4 regions of the Streptomyces nigra genome follow, and region 4 is predicted to be linked to each of the others. Evidence: riboswitches for the same ligand, from Rfam matches in the RefSeq annotation. Region 4 holds a riboswitch; each other region holds the start of a gene.
What was found. A riboswitch is a leader RNA that binds a small molecule or an ion and turns the genes downstream of it on or off. The one in region 4 is predicted to bind cyclic di-AMP.

Region 1 (4,604 bases), 1.0 Mb from region 4:
TTTCGCGACCCGCTGGATAGCGACCGCGACCGCCGACCCGTCCCACGCGGACACCCTGGGCGCGACGGTCATAGCGCCCGTCGTGGAGGAGACGGCCAAGGCGGCGGCCGTCCTGCTGGTCTTCCTCTTCCGGCGCCGGGACTTCAGCGGCATCCTCGACGGCGTGGTGATCGCCGGTGTCACCGCCACCGGCTTCGCCTTCACCGAGAACATCCTCTATCTGGGCACCGCCTTCGGCACCGACCAGCTGTCCGGCGGCAGCGGCATCGCCTCGGTGACCGCGGCGACCTTCTTCGTCCGCGTCGTCATGTCGCCCTTCGCGCACCCCCTGTTCACCGTGCTCACCGGCATCGGCTTCGGCGCAGCCGCGCTGGCCGGGGAACGCCAGCGGGTGCGCCGGGTGCTGCTGCCGCTGTCCGGGCTGCTCCTCGCGATGGGCATGCACGCCCTGTGGAACGGCTCCTCCACGTTCGGCGAGTTCGGATTCTTCGCCGTGTACGCGGCCTTCATGGTGCCCGCGTTCGGGCTGCTGGTCTGGCTGATGCTGTGGACCCGGTACCGCGAACTGAGGACCGTCCGCGAGGAGCTGCCGGCCTACGCCGTCGCCGGATGGCTGTCCCCCGCCGAGCCGTTCGCGCTGGGTTCGATGCGGGACCGCCGGGTGGCCCGGCAGTACGCCCGCCACCACGGCGGACGTCCGGCGGCCCGGGCGGTCGCCCAGTACGAGGCGTACGCCACCTCGCTCGCGTTCCTCAGGCGCCGGGGCCGCCGGGGCCGGGCCGGCGCGGACTACGTGGCCCGCGAGGGCGAGTTGCTGAACGAGTTGTGGCTGCGCCGCGCGTGGGCCCGCCCGGCCCTGCAGTACGCGGTCACAGCGCGGACCCGGCCCGTCCCCGCGTACGTGCCCGCGGCGCACGGCACTTGGTGGCAGCAGCCGTACGCCCCGAACGGGCACGCCCACGGCGGACCGCAAGCCCCGGTTTGGAACCCCTACCTCGGGTAGACGGGTCGGGGAGGGCGGCGCGGCACGGACGAAGAACCGGCAGCCCTGACGTCGGGGGGTCGTCGTCAGGACTGCCGGGGTTCAGACGGGGAAGGCGCTCAGGGAGTGAGGCCCTTGCTCCGCAGCCAGGCCAGCGGGTCGATGCCGCCGCTGCTGCCCTCGGGATGCACCTCCATGTGGAGGTGGGCGCCGGTCACATTGCCGGTGGCGCCGACGCGGCCGATGACGTCACCCGTGGCGACCTTCTGGCCGACGCTGACGCTGATCGAGGACTGGTGCGCGAACCACACCTCGGTGCCGTCGTCGAGGGTGAGCTCGGTCTTGTAGCCGTACGAGCCGTCCCAGCCGGCGAACGTGATCGTGCCGGAGTGCACGGCCTTGATCAGGGTGCCGGTCGGCGCGGCGAAGTCGAGGCCCGTGTGGTGACCGGACGACCAGTAGGCGCCGGCCTCACCGAACACCGAGGTGAGCGTGTACGAGGAGGTCGGCAGCGTGTACTGCTTGGCCAGCTCGGCGAGGCGCTCGGCCTCGGCCTTCTTGGCGGCCTCCTCCTCGGCGGCGGCCTTGGCGGCGGCGGCCTGCTCCTTGGCCTCCTTCTCCGCCTTGGCGGCCGCCTCGGCGACCTCCTTCTCGGCGGCGGCGACGGCGGCCGCGGCGGCCTTGCTGTCGACCTGGTCCTGCTGGAGCTCGGCCTGCGCGATGATCCGGCTGCGCAGCGCCTCACCGGCGTCGGAACCGCTCTGGGCGGTCTCGTCGGCGGTCTCGCCCATCGTGCTGAGGGCGGTGGCACTGTCGTCCGCGGCGGAGTCGTCGTCGGAGATCAGGGGCAGGTCCGGCATCGTGATGGCGACCGGCGGCTTGCCGCTCTGCGCGGTGGCCATGCCGCCCGCGCCGACGGCCGCTATGACGCCGACGCCGAGAACCGTGGAGCTGCGGGCGAGTCCCCCGCCGCGCTGCTTGGAGACGCGGTGCCTGCCGCGAACGGGACGGAGGGACTCCGCGGTGGGGTTCCACTCCTCGAAGGGGCCCTCGTCGGTGCGGTGCAGGTCGTAGCCGAAGGTGTCGGCGGTGCGCTGGCCCGGCACGAAGGGGGCTTGCGGGGCAGGACGGTTCGACGCCACGTGGGCGTACTCCTTTCCTTCCTTCTCGCCTACCGGGTTAGCTGACGGGTTCGGAGCAGGAAGGTCTCCTACGCGCGTATACGTGCCGTGTTGCCACGGCGGTATCCGCGAGATTCACCCCAAGGTGGTGGTTCCCCGGTTCCTCTACAGGATTAAGCGTGTGCGCACGGAGCCGACTCTTGTGACGGCTGGGACGACCGCGCTGCGTTATCGAACGTTAATAGACGCGGGGTGCGTATTCCAAGCTGTTCCGCTTGATCATTAACGTTTTCCGGCTGGACTTACGGGTCATCAGCGGCCTAAATCGGGCGAGTTGACTCGCGCGTACCCCCTTCAATACAGCTGACGGTTCGTCAGTTGTTATGCGGAGGGGGTTCGCTCCCTCACGTTCCGTGACAGCGAGTCGGGGGCGCGACAGAGGAGGGAAAAACACTCAGGGCCGGAACTCGAAAGTTCCGGCCCTGAGTCTTCAGTAGCGGGGACAGGATTTGAACCTGCGACCTCTGGGTTATGAGCCCAGCGAGCTACCGAGCTGCTCCACCCCGCGGCGATGTCTCTACTGTACGCCATTCTCGGGACCCACCGCACACGCCTTACCGCCGCACCCGCCCTGCCCGCGCCTACGACCCCCCTCTGACCAGGGCTTTTGTCGCCGTGGTGCGGGACGTGTCACATCAGATCGGGCACCAGGGCGCAAGGCAGGGCGCGCATCAGGGCACCAGGTGGGCGTTGGGCGCCGCGGCCCGTCCCGCGTACTCGGGCAGCACCACGACGTCCACCCCCGCGGCGGTCAGCATCCCGCTGCCGTCGGCGTCCGTGACGAAGGTGTCCGGCTCGCGCCAGGCCGTCACGACCCGCCGCACCCCGGCGGCCAGGATCAGCCGGGCGCAGGGCATGGGCCGTGAGGAGCGGTGCGTGCAGGGCTCCAGGCTGGTGTAGACGGTGGCGCCGGCCAGCCTCGGGTCGCCGGGCGCGATCTTGGCGAGGGCCGCCTCCTCGGCGTGCACGACCGGGTCGCCGCCCTCCCGGGAGTGCCCGCGCGCCAGCTCGGTGCCGTCGGCCGCCACGACGACCGCCCCGACGCTGAAGGCGGTCGGCGAGGGCGGGCACTCGGCGGCCAGGTCGCACGCGAGGGCCAGCCAGTGCCGGTCCGCGGCGGCCGGCAGGACGCCGGTACCGGGCGCGGTCGGCTCGTAGCGGGTCAGGACGACGTCCTCGATGCGCCGGGTCTCGACCAGCCGGAGGCGGCCCTCCTGGTAGCCGCCGGGCCCGAAGAGGCGGGGCGCCCGGGGGTCGCCCACGAACAGCGGGGCCAGCACCAGCTGCAGCTCGTCGGCGAGCCCCTGCCGCAGGAGCTGGGTGTGGACGGTGCCGCCGCCCTCGACCATCAGCCGCTCGACGCCGCGGACCTGGCGGAGGTGGACCAGCAGGTCCCGCCAGTCCAGGTCGTCGCCGAGCGCGACGACGTCGGCGGCGACGGGGTCCTCGCGCAGGCGCCCGGCGCCCTTCTCCGTCGTATAGACGATCTTCTCGCCACCGGTGTGCCAGAAGTTGGCCGCCGGGTCGAGTTCGCCGGACGCGCTGACGGTGACCTTCAGCGGGTACTCGGGCCTGCCGGCGGCCGTGCGGGCCGCGCGCCGCTCGGCGGAGTTCACGAGCAGGCGGGGGTTGTCCGCCCGGATGGTGCCGGCGCCGACGAGGATGGCGTCCACGGAGGCCCGTACCTCGTCGACCCGGTCGAAGTCGGCCGGGCTGGACAGCAGCAGCCGGTCGGGGCCGGTGTCGTCGAGGTAGCCGTCGAGGGAGACGGCGGCGGACAGCAGGACGTAGGGGTAGGACGGCATCGGCACGCTCTCCCGCTCGGCGATCGGGGCTTGGTCGATCGGTGCTTGGCTGATCGGGGTTGGTCGATCGGAACTCGACCGATCGGCTTGGTTCAAGTTTGAAACAAACCTACACTGGACACATGACGACTCGCTGGCTCACCCCCGAGGAGCAGCGCGCCTGGCGCGCCTACATCGCCGCCGTCGCGCTCGTGGAGGACGCGCTCGACCGGCAGCTCCAGCAGGGGGCCGGCATGCCTCATCTGCATTACTCCATTCTCGCCACCCTGTCCGACGCCCCGGAGCGCCGGCTGCGCATGACCGACCTCGCGGAGCGGCTGAAGATCACCCGCAGCCGGCTGACGTACGGCGTCTCGCGTCTGGAGAAGGACGGCCTGGTGGCCCGCGAGGACTGCCTCGTGGACAAGCGGGGCAGCGTCGCCGCCCTCACCGACGAGGGGATGCGGCTCCTGGAGCGCGCGGCCCCCGGCCATGTGGACACCGTACGGTCGCTGATCTTCGACCGGCTGTCCCCGGAGCAGGTGGGGCAGCTGGAGGACATCTTCACGGCGATCGGCTCGGGCGTGGAGGGGGGCTGCGGCCAGACCACAGGGGACGAGGTGCCCTGGCGCCGGCGTGCGTCGAAGCCGTGTTCGT
Region 2 (4,604 bases), 1.5 Mb from region 4:
CGGGCATCACATAGTGCAGCCGCAGCCGGATCTGCTGCTCGGCGTAGGCGTCGTCCTGCCAGCGGGCCTTGAGGTCGCGCAGTTCCTCGACGCGCCGGGTGGTCGCCGCCTTCTCCCGCTGGAGGTCGGCGATCTCGGCGCGCTGGGAGACGTACTGCCTTATCGGGTACGCCATGGCCACGACGAGGGTGCAGACGACCAGCGCGAGCAGCGCGGCGCGGCTGGTGAGCCGGGAGCGCCGGGCCTGCCGCTTGGTCTGGGAACGGTAGACACGGGCCGCCGTCTGCTCCCCGAGCAACCGGATCCTGGTCGCGGTGGAGAACCGGTCCCGGTCCTTCACGGCCATGTCCCGCCTCCCGTCTCAACGCGCGTACGTCCCCGCACACGGTACGGGACCGAGTACGGGGACGTACGTACGACGCTTCCTACAGGCGCGTGCCTCAGCCCTTGAAGCGGGGGAACGCGCTGCGGCCGGCGTAGACGGCGGCGTCGTCGAGGATCTCCTCGATGCGCAGCAGCTGGTTGTACTTGGCGACGCGCTCGGAGCGGGCCGGGGCACCGGTCTTGATCTGGCCGCAGTTGGTGGCGACGGCCAGGTCGGCGATGGTGACGTCCTCGGTCTCGCCGGAGCGGTGGGACATCATGCACTTGAAGCCGTTGCGCTGGGCCAGCTCGACGGCGTCCAGGGTCTCGGTGAGCGAACCGATCTGGTTCACCTTCACCAGCAGGGCGTTGGCGGCGCCCTCCTCGATGCCGCGGGCGAGGCGCTCCGGGTTGGTGACGAACAGGTCGTCGCCGACGAGCTGGACCTTGTCGCCGAGCTTGTCGGTGATGGTCTTCCAGCCGTCCCAGTCGTCCTCGAACAGCGGGTCCTCGATGGAGACGAGCGGGTACGCGTCGACGAGCTCCGCGTAGTACTCGGTCATCTCGGCCGCCGAGCGCTCCTTGCCCTCGAAGGTGTAGACGCCGTCCTTGTAGAACTCGGAGGCGGCCACGTCGAGCGCCAGGGCGATCTGCTCGCCGGGGGTGTAGCCGGCTTCCTTGATCGCCTCGAGGATGAGGTCGAGGGCGTCGCGGTTGGAGCCGAGGTTCGGCGCGAAGCCGCCCTCGTCGCCGAGGCCGGTGGCCAGGCCCTTGTTCTTCAGGACCTTCTTGAGGGTGTGATAGACCTCGGCGCCCCAGCGCAGGGCCTCGGAGAAGGACTCCGCGCCGATCGGGGCGATCATGAACTCCTGGATGTCCACGTTGGAGTCGGCGTGCGAGCCGCCGTTCAGGATGTTCATCATCGGCACCGGGAGCAGGTGCGCGTTCGGGCCGCCCAGGTAGCGGAAGAGCGGCAGGTCGCTGGCCTCGGAGGCGGCGTGGGCGACGGCGAGCGAGACACCGAGGATGGCGTTGGCGCCGAGGGAGCCCTTGTTGTCGGTGGCGTCCAGGTCGAACATGGCCTGGTCGATCAGGCGCTGCTCGGTGGCGTCGTAGCCGACGAGCTCCGGGCCGATCTGCTCGATGACGGCGAGGACGGCCTTCTCGACGCCCTTGCCGAGGTAACGGTTGGTGTCACCGTCGCGCAGCTCGATGGCCTCGAAGGCGCCGGTGGAGGCGCCGGACGGGACGGCGGCACGACCGGTGCTGCCGTCGTCGAGGCCGACCTCGACCTCGACCGTGGGATTGCCTCGGGAGTCCAGGATTTCCCGGGCTACGACGACGTCGATGGACGGCACGAGCATCTCCTTCGTGGATGTGAAGCCTTTACGCAGCCCGCGTGGGTGCTGCGAGACGAGCCTAACCGGCTCCGGAGGTTCGGCCAGCGGTCGACCGCCCTGTGGACGGAACCGAGAGCGAATTGTTTCCGAACGGAACAAAAAGCGGGCGCGTACATCTACACAGAACCCCGCCCCGGCGCACACGGGGGAACACGCGCCGGGGCGGGGAGCCTGTGGGGGCTTACTTGAGGTGGAGCTGCTGACCCGGGTAGATCAGGTCGGCGTCCTGGACGATGTCCTTGTTCAGCTCGAAGAGCTTCTCCCAGCCGCCCTTGACGTCGTGGTCGGCGGCGATGGTGCTGAGGGTGTCGCCCTTGGCGACCTTGTACTCGCCGTCGCCCTTCTTGACCTTCTTGCCGGTCGGCGTGGTGACGGTCTTGGTGCTCTTCTCGGCGGCCGGACGGTCCGCGGAGCGGGAGGCCGGCTTCTCCTCGGTGGAGCGGGCGCTCTGCTCGCCACCGGTGGCGGCGGAACCGTTGTAGGCCGCGCTCGACAGGCCGGTGCCGCAGTGCGGCCAGGCACCCTTGCCCTGGCCCGCGAGGACCTTCTCGGCTATCGCGATCTGCTGGGCCTTGGTGGCCTTGTCGGCGGTGGAGGCGTACTGCGTGCCGCCGTAGGCCGCCCAGGTCGAGGCGGAGAACTGCAGGCCGCCGTAGTAGCCGTTGCCGGTGTTGATCGACCAGTTGCCGCCGGATTCGCACTGGGCGACGGCGTCCCACTCGGAGGCGGTGGCGGCCGAGGCGCTGCCGGCGGCCATCAGCGGGCCGGCGACGGCGGCGGCGCCGGTGACGCCGACGACGGCGATGGCGCGGGCCGCCTTGGACGGACGACGGTGCTTGCCCTTGCTGGAGAACAGCATGGAGAGATCCCCTCACCGACGCCTACGAGGTGAGCTGTCGGGTTCGGGCCGGTTGAGTTGCCCGGTCGCCCACCACTGGTGCGTGGTGCGCGACTTCACCCCAAGCCGGTTCCGGCCGTGAGCCCCCGGAGGGCCTCGACGTCCGGACCCGGCGCTTACCTTGGGTCCCCCGCTCCTGCCTACGGCGCATGACGCGACGACTGTTCCCGGACGGCCGCCGGCAGGATTCGGCGTGACGGCTGTCGGGGCTCGCACTGGAGGCGAGCGGTCACGACCGTAGACACGCCGCTCGGGGATTTTCAAAGACGATCAAGGCTTCTGAGATCTATCTCTCAGTCCATTCAAAACGGACATTCACCATGAAAGCGGGGCGTGAACTGCCGCTTCATTTGGCCCTGTTCGGCCCTTATTCGGTGGGGACGTCCAGCGTCTGACCGGGAGCGATGCTGTTGGCGTCGGTGCCGATGGCCGCCTTGTTCGCCTCGAACAGCGCGCGCCATCCGCCGTCGACGTCAAGGGAGTCGGCGATGGAGGCGAGCGTGTCGCCCGCGCGGACCCGGTAGGAGGCGTGGCGGCCGGAGGCGGCGGAGTCGCCGTCCGCGGCCTTGGTCTCCTCGGCGCTGGCGCCGCGGTGCCGTCCGGGACCGGCCGGTACGTCCTCGATCGCGGCGGTGTCGACGAGGCTCCAGGATCCGGCACTCTGCCCGGAGTTGTCCTGATTCGTGATCTCGGGGCTCTCCACCGGGGAACTGTCCGGAGAGGCGGTGGCCGTGAAACCGGACTTCTCAGCCTTCTCGGACTTTCCTGACTTCCCGGCCTCGGGCGAGGACGGTGCGGAGCTCTCCGGCGACGCGGACGACGAGCCGCTCGGGGTGTTCGACGCACCGTCGGAGGAGCCCGAACCGCCCGAAGAACCGGAAGACTCGGACGAGTCGGAAGAATCAGAGGAATCGAGCAAGCCGGACGACCCGGACACCTCGCTCGGGGAGTCCCCGGAGACACCGGTGTCGAGGTCGACGGCACCCGACTTCTTGCTGAGCCCGTTGAGCACCGCACAGGTGCCCCACGGGACGGTCCCGCGCTCGGCGAGGATCTTCTGCGCCACGGCGATCTGCTGCGAGCGGCTCGCCAGATCCGGGCTCGCGGCGTAGTCGAGACCGCCGAAGCCCTCCCAGTCCGCCTGGGTCAACTGGAGTCCGCCGTAGTGCCCGTTGCCCGTGTCCGCGCTCCAGGAGCCGCCGCTCTCGCATTCGGCGACCTTGTCCCACACGCTCCCGTCCGCCGCGCTCGCGCCCGAGGCGCCGAGGAGCGGGATGGCGATGGCGGAGCCGGTCACTCCGGCCGCGACGAGAAGAGCCGGAGCCTGACGGGGGCGACGGTGACGACCGTTCCCGGAGAGCATGCGGGGACCTTTCGCGAGACAGCGGTGACCAAGGGACGCGGAATCCGCGTGCCTTCGTTGATGGGTGAACGTATAGGCAGACGATCACTTGTCACAAGTTAATGCCGCGCAGATCACGTGAAGATCACAGAGATGAGCGCATGTCATGTTTGCGGAGCGGAACTCTTGACTCCGACCGGGGTGAACTCCACGGGCAGGGTGCGCAGCCCCCGCATGATGAGACCGCCCCGCCACCTCAACTCGGCGGGATCGGCGGCCAGTCGGAGGTCCGGGAGCCGGGTGAGAAGAGTGGCGAGGGCCGTCTGTCCCTCCAGCCGGGCCAGCGGGGCGCCGAGGCAGTAGTGGATGCCGTGGCCGTAGCCCAGGTGCTGGTTGTCCCGGCGGGAGAGGTCGAGGGTGTCCGGGTCGGCGAACCGCTCCGGGTCCCGGTCGGCGGCGGCCAGGACGACCAGGACCGGGTCACCGGCGGCGATGTGCTGCCCGCCGATGGTCAGCGGCTCGGTGGCGAACCGCCAGGTGGCCAGCTCCACCGGGCCGTCGTAGCGCAGGAGTTCCTCGACGCCGGTCTCCAGCAGGGCGG
Region 3 (4,604 bases), 200 kb from region 4:
TGCCGAAGGACTTGCCGAGGAACGGGCCCAGGGGGACGTATTCCCAGGCCTGGATGTCGCGCGCCGACCAGTCGTTCAGCAGGCACAGGCCGAAGACGTGCTCACGGAAGTCGCCGAGCGGGACCGGGGCGCCCATCGCGGACGGCTTGCCGACGACGAAGCCGACCTCGGCCTCGATGTCCAGGCGGACGGACGGGCCGAAGACCGGCGCCGGGTCGCTGGGGGCCTTGCGCTGGCCGGAGGGGCGGACGACGTCCGTCCCGGAGACGACCACCGTGCCGGAGCGGCCGTGGTAGCCGATCGGCAGGTGCTTCCAGTTGGGGGTGAGGGAGTCCTCGGCGTCCGGGCGGAAGATCTGGCCGACGTTCCGGGCGTGGTTCTCGGAGGCGTAGAAGTCGACGTAGTCCGCGACGTCGAACGGAAGGTGCAGCGTCACGGAGGAGAGCGGGTGGAACAGGTCCGCGACCACCTCCTGGTGCGCCGGCACCGTCACCCAGGCGGTCAGCGCCCGCCGGACGTCCGACCAGGTGGTGCGGCCCGCGGCGAGCAGCGGGTTCAGCGACTCCTGGGCGAGCAGCGGGGCGTACGGCGAGCCGAGCGCCTCGGCCGCGCGGCCCGCGTCGAGGACGTGGTCGCCGAGCCGGACGCCCACCCGGCGCGCGGAGTCCGTGCCCGGGAGGGAGAAGACGCCGTACGGCAGGTTGTGCGCGCCGAAGGGGTCGCCCTCGGGGAGATCGAAGGGGGGCATGGGGTGCTGCCTCACTCTCATACGCTCCGTAAGCCATGTGGTCGGGCCCACGTTACGGGTGAGGTGGCTGTCTTGGGCAGGGTGAACATGCCAGGGACGCCGGGGAGGGCGATCGGCTCCGCCCCAGGTGGCCGGGGCCGGCCGTGGCGTCGCACGCGTCATCACATGTGTCGTCACAGGCATCGTCACCGGGGAGCGGCCCCAACTCGCCCGCAGGAAGGCCGACAAGAAGGCCGACAGGACGGCCGAGAGAAAGACCGGGATGATCGCGTGGGGCGAAATCGCCATAAACGGGCGCTGGTTGTGCGCGCTTGGACACAACTGGGACCGGAACGAGTGTCAACTCATGTGAACCGAGCAGCCGTCCGGTTCAGGTCGAGTCGATGGGCCTTCCTGTCCGTATTCTCTGATCATGGCCGCACCGATCGCATATTCACTCATCGCCACTGACCTGGACGGGACCCTCCTCCGAGGTGACGACACGCTCTCCGACCGGTCCCTCGCGGCCCTCGCGCAGGCGGCGGTGGCCGGTGCCCAGCACCTGGTGGTGACGGGACGCCCGGCGCCCAGGGTGCGGCCCCTCCTGGACGTGCTGGGCAGCAGGGGACTGGCGGTGTGCGGACAGGGCGCGCAGCTCTACGACGCCGGCCGGAACCGTCTGCTGTGGTCCATCACCCTGGAGCGGGACCTGGCGGAGACCGCCCTCGGCAAGATCGAGGCCGAGGTGGGACAGGTGTACGCGGCGGTCGACCAGGACGGCGTCGACGGGCTCACGCTCATCGAGCCGGGGTATCTGATGCCGCACCCCACCCTGCCGGCCGTGCGGGTGCGGCACCGCGACGACCTGTGGTGCGAACCGATCAGCAAGGTGCTGCTGCGCCATCCGACGCTGACCGACGACGAGTTGGCGGCGACGGCCCGCGCGGTGGTGGGTTCGCTGGCGACGGTCACCATGTCGGGGCCGGGCACCGTCGAACTCCAGCCATGCGGCATCACCAAGGCGACCGGCCTCGCGCTCGCCGCCGAGCACCTCGGTCTGGGCCCGCACGAGACGATCGCCTTCGGGGACATGCCCAACGACATCCCCATGTTCGACTGGGCGGCCCACGGGGTGGCGATGGCCAACGCGCACCCGGAGCTCAAGGCGGTCGCGGACGAGATCACCTTGTCCAACGAGGACGACGGCATCGCCGTCGTCCTCGAGAGACTCTTCGCCTGCAGCCTGGCCGAGTTCCCCCACTAGATCTGTCGGACAGGGGAAGCGCCGGCGGAACACGGCCGGGACGTGGGCCGGAAAACGTGGGGCCTAGTAGGGGCCGTTCACGTTGTCGATCGAGCCGTAGCGCGCGGCCGCGTAGTTGCACGCGGCCGTGATGTTCGCGACCGGGTCGAAGGGGTCGTACGCGGTGCCCGCCACGTGGTACGCCGCGAAGGTCGGGTCGATGACCTGGAGCAGGCCCTTGGACGGGGTGCCCGCGACGGCGTTGGAGTCCCAGTTGTTGATGGCGGCCGGGTTGCCCGAGGACTCCCGCATGATGTTGCGGTGGATGCCCTCGTAGCTGCCGGGGATCCCCTTCTGCGCCATGATGTCCAGCGCCTCGCGGATCCAGCCGTCGAGGTTGTTCGCGTAGGTCTTCGCGGAGGCCTGGGTGGCCTGGGCGACGGCGGACTTCTTGACGGGGGCGGACGCGGTGTTCGCCTTGGCAGGCGTGGCCTTCTTCGTGGCGCGGACCTTCAGGTCGACACCCGGGTGGATCAGCCGGGGGTTGTCGCCGATGGCCTTGCGGTTGTCCTTGTAGAGCTGACGCCAGCCGCCCTTGGCGTCGTAGCGGTCGGCGATCCCGTAGAGGGTGTCGCCCTTCTTGGTGGTGTAGCTGACCGAGCCGGTCTTGGCCACGGTGGAGACCTTGGCGGGCTCGGCGGCGCTCGCGGTGGTGGCGCCCAGCAGGGGGAGCGCGAGGGCGGCGGTACCGGTGCCGGCGGCGATGACGCGGCGGGCGAGCGGGCTGGTACGGGTGCGGCGGTGCTTGCCTCGGGACATGGCGCTGTTCGTTCCTCTCCGGCGCCTGCGAGGTGAGCTGTCGGGTTCGGGCGGGAGATGCCCGGTCGTGTCGTCGTGGGACGACGCGACTTCACCCCTAGCCGGACCGGGCGCCATCAAGGCGTCCGGTACGGCGACTTACCTGGGTCCCCCGCTCCTGCCGTGCGTGAGTGCGTAGGTGGATGACTCGGGCGGCGGCAGGATTCGGCGTCCGCCCGACAGAGCGGAACGTATGCGAGAGCACATGTCGGGAACAAGTGCCGCAGACACCTGACGTGCTAGTTGACCATGGTCTGGGGCGTATGGGGTACTTGATCCTTTGCGGTTGCCAACGCTCAACTCGCTTTTGTCGTAAGGCGACGAAGGGGTCCGGCGGGAAGGGGTGGGGGGCGGCGTCGCGTGACCCAACTCACGGCGATCACAACAACGGCAAATCGGGCAATGGCTCCAACTCCCCGTTTATTGCCTGCTCGTCGGACGGGCCTCGTCAGCTCGCCTATCTGTCCCTTGAGTTCGGAAAGTCCGTTTTGCGGATACGTCGGGGAACCTCGCGTGCCGTGCATGTCGTTGAGTGGGTGTCGGGCGCGGGGGTGTGCGGGTGCCGAGTGGCCGGACAGGGCGGAGGTGGCGGAGAGGGCGTCTCCGGGGCGGGCCGGGGTAGACGGGCTGCCGTACGGAGCGGGTCCGTGATCGGCGATGCGGAGTGGCGGGTGCCAGCGTGGCTACACACAGTGACATGCCGATAAATCGATGAATCTCCACCCTTATCAGGTGATCGAAAAACATACCGACCGTGGACCGATGTCGCCCGTGGTGGACGGGTGGGCGGCATCGGTGATCGAAACGTGACCGGATACGCTGACTTGAGTGATGGCAGCGACCTATCGACAAACCGTGTAACCAGCCGAAAGACACCAGCAGACAGGAGACCCCTCGTGACCGTCGTCGGGCCGTTCGGGCTGAGCGTGCGGGACCAGGCTCTGGAAGCCGATGTCCAGGCCGGATTGGCGGCTGTCGAGGAGGGACTGCTCGAAGCCACCAAGAGTGAGGTCCCCTTCATCACCGAGGCCGCCCAGCATCTGGTGCGGGCGGGCGGGAAGCGCTTCAGGCCACTGCTGGTGATGCTCGCCGCGCGCTTCGGGGACCCGTATGCCCCGGGGATCGTGCCGTCGGCCGTGGTGGTGGAGCTGACGCATCTGGCGACGCTGTACCACGACGACGTGATGGACGAGGCCGAGGTCCGGCGCGGGGTGGACAGCGCGAACACCCGCTGGGGGAACTCCGTCGCGGTCCTGACCGGCGACTTCCTCTTCGCGCGCGCCTCGCACATCCTGGCCGACCTCGGGCCGGAGGCGGTGCGGGTGCAGGCCGAGGCGTTCGAGCGGCTGGTCACCGGGCAGATCCTGGAGACGGCCGGGCCGCAGGACGGCCGGGACCCCGTGGAGCACTATCTCGATGTGCTGAGCGGCAAGACCGGCTCGCTGGTCGCGGTGTCCTGCCGCTTCGGGGCGATGATGTCGGGCGCCGACGAGACCGTGGTCGACGTGCTCACGCAGTACGGCGAGCGGCTCGGGGTCGCCTTCCAGCTGGCGGACGACGTCCTGGACATCGCGAGCGACTCCCATGAGTCCGGCAAGACGCCCGGCACCGATCTGCGCGAGGGCATCCCGACGCTGCCGGTGCTGCGGCTGCGCGAGCGTGCGGAGCGCCTGGGGCTGCCGGAGGACATCGCCCTGTGCGAGCTGCTGGACTCCGACCTCAGCGACGACGACCGGCTCGCCGAGGCGCTGGCCGCCCTGCGCGGGCACCCGGCGC
Region 4 (4,604 bases):
GGTGATGACCCCGGAGCCGTCCTCCTCCTCGTCCGGGATCTGGTCGGAGTCGGCGACAAGCGCGACCCGCTCCAGGAAGGCGGCGAGCCCGCCGGACTCCTCGCCTTCGGCCGACTCCTGCTCGAACTCCAGGGCGACGGCCGCGAGTTCCTGGAGGTTCTCGATGCGGGTCTCGTCCTGCGGGTCGGTGGAGGCCTGCAACTCGGCCAGATAGCCGGTCCGTTCGAGCACGGCCTCCAGGACCGTCGCCGGGCCGGCGCCGGACTCGACGATCGTGCGCAGCTCCTCCATCAGCGTGTTGAACCGCTTGACGGCGTTCGTGGACCGCGCGGCCATGCCGTAGGCCTCGTCGACGCGGCGCAGGGCCTGCGGGAAGCTGATCTTCTCCCGCTGCGACAGGGCGTCGATCATGGCCTCGGCGCGGTCGCCGATGCCCCGCTTGGGGACGTTGAGGATCCGGCGCAGCGGGACGGTGTCCTCGGGGTTGGCGAGGACCCGCAGGTAGGCGAGGACGTCCCGGACCTCCTTGCGCTCGTAGAAGCGCACACCGCCGACGACCTTGTAGGGCAGTCCGACGCGGATGAAGACTTCCTCGAAGACACGGGACTGTGCGTTCGTCCGGTAGAAGACGGCGACGTCGCCGGCCTTGGCCTCGCCCGCGTCGGTGAGACGGTCTATCTCCTCGGCGACGAACTGCGCCTCGTCGTGCTCGGTGTCCGCGACGTAGCCGGTGATGCGTGCGCCGGCGCCCGCGTTGGTCCACAGGTTCTTGGGCCGGCGGGACTCGTTGCGCTCGATGACGGCGTTGGCGGCGCTGAGGATGGTCTGGGTGGAGCGGTAGTTCTGCTCCAGCAGGATCGTCGTCGCGTCCGGGTAGTCCTCCTCGAACTGGAGGATGTTGCGGATGGTGGCGCCGCGGAAGGCGTAGATCGACTGGTCGGCGTCACCCACCACACACAGCTCGGCGGGCGGGACCTCGGCCTCGGGGGGCACGTCGACGGGGTGCTCGGAGGTGCCGACCAGCTCGCGCACCAGCGCGTACTGCGCGTGGTTGGTGTCCTGGTACTCGTCCACCAGCACATGACGGAAGCGGCGGCGGTAGTGCTCGGCGACGTCCGGGAAGGCGCGCAGCAGGTTGACCGTCGTCATGATCAGGTCGTCGAAGTCGAGGGCGTTGGCCTCGCGCAGCCGCGACTGGTAGAGCGCGTACGCCTGGGCGAGGGTCTTCTCGAACCCGTCGGTGGCCTGGGCGGCGAAGTCCTCCTCGTCGATCAGCTCGTTCTTCAGATTGCTGATCTTGGCGCTGAACGACTTGGGCGGGTACCGCTTCGGGTCGAGATCGAGGTCCCGGCACACCAGCGCCATCAGCCGCTTGCTGTCGGCGGCGTCGTAGATCGAGAACGACGACGTGAACCCGAGCTTCTTGCTCTCCCGGCGCAGGATGCGGACGCAGGCGCTGTGGAAGGTCATCACCCACATCGCGTTCGCCCGCGGTCCGACGAGCTGCTCGACGCGCTCCTTCATCTCGCCGGCGGCCTTGTTGGTGAAGGTGATCGCCAGGATCTGGCCCGGATGCACGTTCCGCTCGCCGAGCAGGTACGCGATGCGGTGCGTGAGCACGCGCGTCTTGCCGGACCCGGCACCGGCGACGATGAGCAGCGGGGTGCCGGAGTGGGCGACGGCCGCGCGCTGGTTCTCGTTGAGCCCCTCCAGCAGCGCGGCGGCGTCGAGGGCCGGGCGCGGGGCACCGTCCCGGTAGTACGCGTCACGGTCCGGCGGCACGTCGAACTTCCCGCCGAACAGATCGTCCGGGATCGACTCCGGAGTGTGATCGTCCTCGGGCGGTGGCGGGTGCTCTTCCCCGTGGGCCCGTGGGGCCTGGAGGTCCGCCAGGAAGCTGTCGTCAAAGAGGCTGCTCATCGCTCTCCGAGTCTAGGCGGCCCCACCGACAACCGGCCGCCGTCCCGAGAACATCACACCCTCCGGTCCGCGGCCCGCCTCCACCCGCGATCACCCGGTGACCGTCCGAAGTCACCCCATCACGCCACACACCGACCTGGATCAATCCCCAGTACCGGCGCACCACACACAAAGAGGGTGAATGGTCGCCAACGCGGACCGATCATCCGTCGGAGCGTCCTCGACCCACTCCCCTGACCGAAGGTCACGAAAATGTATCGGGCATATCGCACATCAACCTTCACAGCGGCCACACCAGTTGGCTACCGTGCCGGGCAGGCCGTACGACCCCCACCGGCGATCGACGCCGGGCCGCACGGCCTCCGCCGAGTCCGGTTCATCCGGAGCCGGGGACCCACCGAACCCGGGGTGAATCGGCCCGACTTCCCGTCCAGGGAACGGCCGTAGGGCAACCCTTCCGAACCACCCGCCCGAACCCGACAGCTAACTCGGTAGGCGGAGCACGGAAGGAGTCGCCTCCCTTGGCGTCGCACCGCAAGTCGCGTCCCTCCGGTACGCGCGTGGCAGGCATACGGACCCCCGCGCTGGCCACCGCGGCCCTCACGTCCGTGGCCCTGCTGTCCCAGACCGCTCAGGCGAGCCCGTCCTCCGACGACCGGCCGAGCCTCGAGGAGGTCGAGAAGAAGGTCGACGATCTCTACCGCCAGGCGGAGTCGGCCACCGAGAAGTACAACGCGGCCAAGGAGAAGACGACCAAGCAGCGCAAGCGGGTCGACACCCTCCTCGACGACGTCGCCCGGCGCACGCAGAAGCTCAACGACGCGCGCGAGCAGCTGGGCCGCAACGCCGCCGCCCAGTACCGCACCGGCGCCACCGCCCCGGACACCGCGACGTTCCTCCTCGCGGACACCCCTCAGGACTACTTCGACCAGTCCCAGCTGATGGACCGTATGACGGGACGTCAGAAGGAATCGGTCGACGACTACTTCACCCAGCAGTCCGCGACGATGAAGAAGCGGCAGGAGGCCACGCAGAGCCTCGAGACGCTCACCGAGTCGCAGAAGGACCTGCGGACGGCCAAGTCCACCGTCCAGAAGAAGCTCGCGGACGCCCGCCAACTGCTCTCCGAGCTGACCGCGCAGGAGAAGGCCCGCCTCGCCGCGATCGAGAAGCGCAAGCAGGAGGAGGCCGCCCGCAAGGCGGAGGAGCTGGCGCAGCAGCAGGCGGAGGCCGAGCGCAAGCGCGAGGAGGCCGCGCGGCAGCAGGAACAGGAGAGCCAGGAGCAGGGCACCACCGCGCCGGACGCGTCGTACGCCACCAAGGCGCAGAAGGCGCTGTCCTTCGCCCGCACGCAGATCGGCAAGCCGTACGTCTGGGGCGCCACCGGCCCGGACTCCTACGACTGCTCCGGCCTCACCCAGGCCGCGTGGAAGGCCGCCGGGGTCGACATCCCGCGCGTGACCTACGACCAGGTGAACGCCGGCACGACGGTCCCCGTGTCCAGCGCCCAGCCCGGTGACCTGGTCTTCTTCTACGACGACATCACCCACGTGGGCCTCTACATCGGCAACGGCATGATGATCCACGCCCCGAAGCCCGGCACGTACGTGCGCGAGGAGTCGATCTTCTACGACGGCGAGTCGTCGATCCACAGCATCGTCCGTCCGGCCTGACGGACAGCGGACAGCGGACAGCGGACAGCGGCCAGCGGCCAGCGGCCAGCGGCAAAGGGGAGGGGGCCCGTGACCATGACGGGGGTCGTGACGGCGGTCAGCAGGAACGAGGTGTACTCGTTCACGAAGCCGAACCGGGAGAGCATCACGCTCCTCGCCGGCCTGGGCGTCGACGGGGACGTCCACGCCGGGGTGACGGTGAAGCACCGCTCGCGGGTCGCCCAGGACCCCACCCAGCCGAATCTTCGCCAGGTGCACCTCATCCACGAGGAGCTGTTCGGTGAGCTGGCCGAGGCGGGTTTCCGGGTGACGCCCGGCGAGCTCGGCGAGAACGTCACCACACGCGGCCTCGACCTGCTCGCCCTGCCGGTGGGCACGCTGCTGCGCATCGGCGCCGAGGCCGTGGTGGAGGTGACCGGGCTGCGGAACCCGTGCCTGCAGATCGACCACTTCCAGGACGGGCTGCTCAAGCGGGTCGTGGGGCGCGACGAGGCCGGCCGTCTCGTGCGCAAGGCCGGGATCATGGGCGTCGTCGCGGAGGGCGGTGTGGTCCACCCCGGCGACGCGATCGAGGTGGAGCTGCCGGACGGGCCGCATCGGCCGCTGGAGCGCGTCTGACCTCCGGTGGGTTCCGTCGCCCCCGCCGATTCACCCACCCTCCGCGCGCGCCCCCACCCGCGCGCCCGTGCCGCGCTCCTTAGCATCGGCCCATGCCCGCCGCCACACCCGCGTCCGCGTCCCCCCTGCCCCTCTGGTGGTCGCGACGTCCCCCCGCAGCCGGCGCCTCGGTCATGGCGACCGGCATCATCTCGGTGGCCCTGCACGAGACGGGCTACGCGACCCTGTCCCGGATCGCCCTGGTCCTGGCATGCGTCGCGTGGCTGGCCCTGGCCTGCGACTTCCTCGCCCGGCTCCTGTGGCACCGCTCCGAGTGGCTGAGGGAGGCGGTCACCCCGGCCTCGCTCTGCGCCGTCGCCGCGACGGCCGTCCTGGGCACCCGCTTCGCCCTGG

Region 1: another riboswitch for cyclic di-AMP. It lies ahead of DC008_RS16305 (M23 family metallopeptidase); the one in region 4 lies ahead of DC008_RS21315 (C40 family peptidase).
Region 2: another riboswitch for cyclic di-AMP. It lies ahead of DC008_RS14010 (transglycosylase family protein); the one in region 4 lies ahead of DC008_RS21315 (C40 family peptidase).
Region 3: another riboswitch for cyclic di-AMP. It lies ahead of DC008_RS20295 (transglycosylase SLT domain-containing protein); the one in region 4 lies ahead of DC008_RS21315 (C40 family peptidase).

What each region holds. Positions count from the first base shown of each region.
Region 1 covers NZ_CP029043.1:3,548,074-3,552,677, forward strand. The annotation lists gene DC008_RS16300 (PrsW family intramembrane metalloprotease) at 1-1,003, shown strand, start outside; gene DC008_RS16305 (M23 family metallopeptidase) at 1,102-2,124, opposite strand; cyclic di-AMP (ydaO/yuaA leader) riboswitch at 2,136-2,293, opposite strand; tRNA gene DC008_RS16310 (tRNA-Met) at 2,598-2,671, opposite strand; gene DC008_RS16315 (dihydrofolate reductase family protein) at 2,835-3,968, opposite strand; gene DC008_RS16320 (MarR family winged helix-turn-helix transcriptional regulator) at 4,091-4,604, shown strand, end outside.
Region 2 covers NZ_CP029043.1:3,061,281-3,065,884, forward strand. The annotation lists gene DC008_RS14000 (FtsB family cell division protein) at 1-346, opposite strand, end outside; gene eno (phosphopyruvate hydratase) at 441-1,721, opposite strand; gene DC008_RS14010 (transglycosylase family protein) at 1,945-2,622, opposite strand; cyclic di-AMP (ydaO/yuaA leader) riboswitch at 2,627-2,819, opposite strand; gene DC008_RS14015 (LysM peptidoglycan-binding domain-containing protein) at 3,029-4,024, opposite strand; gene DC008_RS14020 (cytochrome P450 family protein) at 4,168-4,604, opposite strand, start outside.
Region 3 covers NZ_CP029043.1:4,360,399-4,365,002, forward strand. The annotation lists gene fahA (fumarylacetoacetase) at 1-748, opposite strand, end outside; gene DC008_RS20290 (HAD family hydrolase) at 1,161-1,991, shown strand; gene DC008_RS20295 (transglycosylase SLT domain-containing protein) at 2,055-2,789, opposite strand; cyclic di-AMP (ydaO/yuaA leader) riboswitch at 2,797-2,972, opposite strand; gene DC008_RS20300 (polyprenyl synthetase family protein) at 3,725-4,604, shown strand, end outside.
Region 4 covers NZ_CP029043.1:4,562,377-4,566,980, reverse strand. The annotation lists gene pcrA (DNA helicase PcrA) at 1-1,920, opposite strand, end outside; cyclic di-AMP (ydaO/yuaA leader) riboswitch at 2,274-2,433, shown strand; gene DC008_RS21315 (C40 family peptidase) at 2,442-3,593, shown strand; gene DC008_RS21310 (MOSC domain-containing protein) at 3,669-4,211, shown strand; gene DC008_RS21305 (tellurite resistance/C4-dicarboxylate transporter family protein) at 4,304-4,604, shown strand, end outside.